DNA from 2 places in the Shewanella bicestrii genome. Region 2 is predicted to be linked to the other one. Evidence: riboswitches for the same ligand, from Rfam matches in the RefSeq annotation. Region 2 holds a riboswitch; the other holds the start of a gene.
What was found. Region 2 has a riboswitch for cobalamin ahead of CF168_RS04355 (ABC transporter ATP-binding protein). Riboswitches for the same ligand answer to the same signal wherever they lie in the genome.
Positions count from the first base shown of each region.

Region 1: another riboswitch for cobalamin. It lies ahead of CF168_RS03440 (TonB-dependent receptor); the one in region 2 lies ahead of CF168_RS04355 (ABC transporter ATP-binding protein).

Region 1 is NZ_CP022358.1:763,880-767,076, forward strand. It holds gene CF168_RS03435 (hypothetical protein) at 1-602, shown strand, start outside; cobalamin riboswitch at 726-959, shown strand; gene CF168_RS03440 (TonB-dependent receptor) at 1,069-3,039, shown strand.
Region 2 is NZ_CP022358.1:1,002,627-1,005,823, reverse strand. It holds gene CF168_RS04360 (FecCD family ABC transporter permease) at 1-215, opposite strand, end outside; gene CF168_RS04355 (ABC transporter ATP-binding protein) at 212-1,177, opposite strand; cobalamin riboswitch at 1,311-1,469, opposite strand; gene CF168_RS04350 (histidine phosphatase family protein) at 1,650-2,372, opposite strand; gene metH (methionine synthase) at 2,583-3,197, shown strand, end outside.

The DNA of each region.
Region 1 (3,197 bases), 240 kb from region 2:
TAATCGGCTCTGAATCCGTCGAGGCGAAATTGGATATGCCTCGCAGCGAAAGTGGTGCGTCGCATACCCATGTGTTGCCTGTCTTTAGTCAGCAATTAGGATTTAACCTGCCAGCGGGTTGGCGTCAAGCCTACCATGAGGAACGTGCGGGCATGTTTATGGCGGAATTTGTGCCGGAGCAGGAAGCGCTCAATCAATGGAGTGCACTGTTTTGTGTGCAAGGCTTTAAGGACATGGCCGAAAGCGTGAGCCCCGAGCAGTTTTTAGATGCGATGGCTGAAACTTACCAAGCCGCCTGTGACGGTGAAGTGGTGTATCAAAAGCTAGGGGATACCCAAGTAGACGGTCACGAAGGTTTTCAAGCTATTCTCGGTTGCACCACAATGCCGAATGTCCATAGCGCGACTCAGTTTAACCCCAGTGCTTTTACCTCTCATCCCCAGGGCGAAATTGGTTACTATACTGTGGTAAGTGGTAACAAAGACTTGTATTTACTGCATAAATCGATGCGTGGCGACGTGTTTTCTGCCGACAAACCTCCCTTACAGGCGGCCAACAGTGCCGACTTTATTTCAGGCTTAGCACCCTATTCATTAAAGTAGTTGTCAGTCGAGAGACGGATGAGCATGGACTTTCATCCGTATAGACGTCTATAATGCGCGCGCTCAGGCTTGATGCCACGAGCCTTATTGGGCGTTAACTGGTTTTTCGCCCTCTGAACCTATTTTTAGTCAACCTTCTGTGGTGCTTGCGATGCATTCGTCGCGAGATAATCGGGAAGCCAGTGAAATTCTGGCACTGCCCCCGCAACGGTAAAAGGTGAGAGACGACCGCATTCGCTAGGTAGCTCAAGGTGAGCCAGAGAATCGAGTGTGCAAAGGTCAGTTTCGCGTTAGTCCTTCTATTACTTGGATTAACATAGCCTAAGTCCGGAGACCGGCCCTAAAGGTGTTTTTGAGATTTCGGTGGGCAGATCTCAAAATGCGATAGTGACTGTCAGTATTTGTTACTGAATCAACGGTATCGTGGCGCCAATGCCCCGTTTTCCTTGTAGGAGTTAAAGGTAAAATGGGAACACATCCAACTAAAATCGCGCTGCTGATCGGCAGCCTTTGCAGCTTTTCTGTTATCGCACCCGCCGTGGCGGCCGATGATGCCAGCGTCGCCAAAGTCGCCAAAGTCGATGAGCATATCGTCGTGATTGGCCGTTCAGACAAGACCCCCTTAAATATTGCCGCCAATGTGAATGTGATTGATGCCGCAGCGATTGAGCAGAGTGGCGCAACCAGCTTGACCGAAGTGTTACGCGGTCAAAGTGGTATTCAGCTGTCCGACAATAACATTGGTACTAGCTTTGCGATGCGCGGCTTTAGCGCCAGCACCGCCGTTAACAACACGCTGATTTTGCTCGATGGTCGTCGCTTAAATAACATCGATATCGCCGCACCTAGCCTGAATGCAATTCCACTCAATTTAATTGAGCGTGTCGAAATTTTATCGGGCAGTGCGGGCGTGCTCTATGGTGACCAAGCGGTCGGCGGGGTGATCAACATTGTGACTAAGTCGCCTGAGAATACGGGTGGCAGCGTGCAATTATCCGGCGGCAGCTTTAATACCTACGAAGGTCGCGGCGATGTGTCGGGCGCCATCAATAAAGATTGGCATTATTTCCTGACCGGTAGCTACAACCAAGGCGATAACTATCGCAAGCACAATGCCAATGAAACGGGTTCTATCCTTGGGCGTATTCAATATAAAACCGCCACAGATTCTTTCTTTGTTGAAACCAGCTATTACGATGATGACCGCGAAAATCCTGGCTCGTTGACGGTAGAACAGTTCAAAGAAAATCCACGCCAGTCTTCTAATAGCAGCGAATATGTTCATGAGATGACCACAGCGGCACGCAGTGGTTATCAGCATCAGCTTAACCAAAACTGGGCCTTAGCGGCGGATCTGGATTACAGCGATACCTTAGTGACCTCATTAAACTGGGGCGCGGGTAGCCAAAATACTCGCTCGCTACTTATGTTTAGCCCTAAAGCGCTCGCCAATTACAGCACCCGTCAAGGTGAGCTAAACCTAGTGACTGGTTTGGATATCAGCCGCGGTAAGGCCGAGTTTGACTCTATGGCGCGCAGCAATGTGCAGGAAATGCAAAGTGCTTACCTGCAAGCCACTGTGCCATTAAGCCACACCTTAAGCTATGTGGTGGGCGGCCGTTATGCGCGGGTGACCGACGATCTGGTCGATGGCAATGTGTATCCAAATGGCATCGATTTAGATGAAGATGCGACCGCATTCGAGTTCGGTTTAAATTACCGTCCGAGCGCCGAGCACAGGTTCTATCTACGTGGCGATGAAAACTTCCGCTTTGCTAAGGTTGATGAGCAAGCTTACACCCCGAAAGATGTCTATGGCTTAAAGCCACAGACAGGCCGTTCCTATGAGGCGGGTTGGGATTGGACTGTGGCTAACCAAAGCCTACGCGTTAGCCTATATCGCCTCGATTTAGAAGATGAAATTGTCTTCGACCCGAGTGCTGAAAAACCTGTTGGCGGCAGCTTCCAAGGTGCCAACGTCAATGCTGATGCTTCACGCCGCTATGGCGCGAGTGCCGATTGGGATTGGCAGGTCACTCAAGCCCTCACCTTAGGCTTGGAATATAACTATATTGATGCCGAATTTACCGATGGGGTGAATGATGGTAAGCAATTGTCTTGGGTGGCTGAGCATACGGGACGCGGTTATGTCAGCATGGATTTTTCCGAGCATTTCCAAGTGTTTGCCGAGGCGCTTTACACGGGCGATCGTTTTATCGAAGGCGATAACGGCAACGAAGGCGATAAATTATCTAGCTATGTTTTAGGTAATCTAGCCCTTAACTATACCCGTGATGCTTGGTTAGCGAGCCTGCGTATCGATAACCTGTTTGATAAAGAGTATGTTAGCTCGGGTTACTACGGTGGCATTTGGGGTGATAGCTATTACTCAGGCCGAGGCCGTGATATTCGCTTGACTGTGGGTTACCGCTTCTAAGCTTGAAATAAATGCTTAACCGAATAAAGCCAGGCTCAGTCTGGCTTTATTATTTCTGTTGTTTGGCCATGTGCAGAGAAAAATCCATTTTCTCGGTGTATTCTTTATAAGTTCAGCCTATTTTGAGATAGCCTAAGTCGTTGCTTGTGCTATAGATC
Region 2 (3,197 bases):
ACGGCCTCATCAGTCATAAACAGCTGACTGAGTTTATTGATAAACACATGCAGCACATCTAAAAAGCTAATGTTTGCCGCGCCAAAACTCGCGGCAGCGATGGGGGTGAGCAGGGCAAAGCCCGCCAAGCCTAAAATCAGCCATTGCTGGCGGGTGAGCGGCGTAAAAATGTGGCTAAAAAAATTCATGGTCACCAATTTGAGTGTGTCTATCATGGCGTGGGTTCAACGCTATGCTTATGCAAGGCCGCGTTAGGCGCCCCGGGGTTATGACAGGCGCAGGCCACAGGAGGTAACGCTTGAGCCGAAACTGCGTGGGAGTCACTCGCCGCGTCCGCAGTATCGCTCTTAGGCTTTTGATAACCATAAAAGTAATTAATCAAGGGGTTACCATGCTGTGGATGGGGCGTCACTTGGGCGCATACTCCAAACACTTCGGCGATACGTTCTTCGGTTAACACCTGAGCCGGCGTGCCCATGGCACTCACCAGCCCTTTATCCAGTAGCAATAAGTGGTCGCACAGGGCGCTGGCTAAATTCAGGTCATGAATCGAGGCGATGACGCTGATCCCAAGGCTTCGCACTAGCTCTAAGATTTGAATTTGATAGCGGATATCGAGATGGTTTGTCGGCTCATCTAAAATCAATAACTGCGGCTGCTGCACTATGGCACGGGCGATCAGGGCGCGCTGCTTCTCACCGCCCGATAATCGATCGTATTGCTGATGCACTTTATGACTCAGGCCAACCTTTTCCAGCGCCTTGGCAACCTTGTCACTGTCTTCGCTGGAATGGCTATCAAACATCCCCTTATGGGGCGTGAGTCCCATGGCAACCAATTGCTCTGTGGTCATATCGAAATATTGCGGCGTATCCTGCTGCACCACCGCCACTTTACAGGCAAACGCCTTGGGCGACAGTTCGCTAATATCCTGCGAAAACAGGCTGATATGCCCTTTAGCAGGGCGAATAAAGCGGTATAAACAGCGCAGCAAACTGGATTTACCCGCGCCATTGGGGCCAATCAGCCCGAGCATTTCCCCCTGCGGCAGGGCAAAGCTTATCTCCGAGAGAATGGTTTTTCCCTCAATCGCCCAGCTCAATTGGCTCACTTGAAGTGCCATATTGGCGGAAGTCGCAGCGGGCGCTAAGGGCGCAAGGCTCAATGTGGAATGCATCACTAACGATTGCTCCCACATGGATATTGATTGGTGTTATTTGTGCCTGCCGCCGCTTGGGCCAACAGGGCGAAACTCATTAATGTCATCTTCTGCTCCCTCGAGTTACCCGCTCGAGAACTAAGGCTGCACGCAGCGAAAACAGAAATAGGCAGGTATCCTGACTCGTAGGTAAGAAGCAAAATGCTTCGACTACTCACAGTTGCGGGTACAGTTCGGGCTACTGACGGGCAGCTCCCCGATTCCCTATTATGTTTGGGTTATCCGGCGCGCTTAAATACTGTTGCCTTTAAGCAATAGCAGTCAATCGCACAAAATTCCTAACACCTATTTCTGCGACCTTTGAGCTTAACGTACTGGGTTCGTTATCTGGCTCAAACGTCAGGGAAAAGCATTATCCTATATCTTGCTCATTAGGCAATGCTGTTTAAATCAGAAAATTTTCATCATACCGATGACAGGTACTTTTAAGCTACTCACAGTGGCCCGAGGGCCAGTCTAAACGCCAGTATCTTTTACCTTGCTCATCCTCGAGGACATTAATCGTCACCACCGCCGCCACGGGTAAGGCGAGCTGACTGTAAAAACCTAAGGTTTTCACCGCCCCCAGCGCCCTTGACATCAAGTGGCGAATAACCCCGCCGTGGGTGACCACCCAGATATTGGCCGCGGGTGCATTGGCATTAAACTCGCCGTGGGCCTGTTCATCATCCATCGCCAGCAGGGCAAACTCTTTATCGAGGATTTGTTCTATCGCACCATCGATACGGGCTTCGAAGTTTGCCATGGCTTCACCATTGGGCGGTGTCACCTCCCAGGGATTCTGCCAATAGGCCGCCATCCGCTCGCCGTCGCGTTGATATAAGTCATCGAGCAGGCAACCATCCCAATCGCCGAAGGCTATTTCCTGTAACTCCTCCAGCAGGTTGACCTTAAGCGGCAAAGGCGCGGGCGCATCTAAACTCCTGCCCACGGACGCACTCGAATGCAGCTCAGCCGCAAAGGCCTTGGCAAACTCGGCGCAGCGCCTTGAGGTCGAGCTATAAATGCCGTGGCACACAGTCGCCTGCGCCTCCACCGCCGCCGACATCTGCCGCCAGCCCTTATCACTCAGTGGCACATCCACTCGGCCACGTAAAATCGCCCCGCCCTCACATTCTCCATGGCGTAACAGTAATAACCTGAGCTGCTTCATCTGATCTTTCCTTTTATCGTTTTTATCTGGGTTATCTCGCCTATGCTATACCAACTTTAGCCTTGCCCTGACAATCCGATGTCGCGTATTATGGACGTCTATACGTATAAATGTCCAAAACATAACGAACGACATTCAATAATAAAATGCAATTTGTCACCCGATTGCGTACTTTGGACTCAACTTAGCTGTAGTAAAGGTAATCATTTTATGGCGATATCTCTCCATCGAGCCAGCCAAACACTGGCAGACATTCGCAACCAGTTGTCCAAGCGCATTCTGATTTTAGACGGCGCTATGGGCACTATGATCCAAGGCTACAAGCTGGAAGAAGCCGATTACCGTGGCGAGCGTTTCAAGGATTGGCATACCGACGTTAAGGGCAATAACGATCTTTTAGTGCTCACGCAGCCACACATCATCAAACAAATTCACACCGACTACCTATTAGCCGGTGCCGATATTATTGAAACCAACACCTTCAACGCCACCACTATCGCCATGGCCGACTACGATATGCAGTCGCTGTCCGCCGAAATTAACCGTGAAGGTGCGCGCCTCGCCCGTGAAGCCTGTGATGAAATCGAAAAAGCTACGGGTAAACCCCGTTATGTAGCCGGTGTGTTAGGGCCCACTAACCGCACTTGCTCTATCAGCCCCGATGTTAACGATCCCGGATATCGCAATATCCACTTCGATGAGTTAGTGACCGCTTACTGCGAATCGACCCGCGCCTTAATTGAAGGCGGCGCCGATATCATTATGGTCGAGACCATCTTCGATACCTTAAACGCCAAGGCCGCCTTATTTGCCATCGAAACCGTG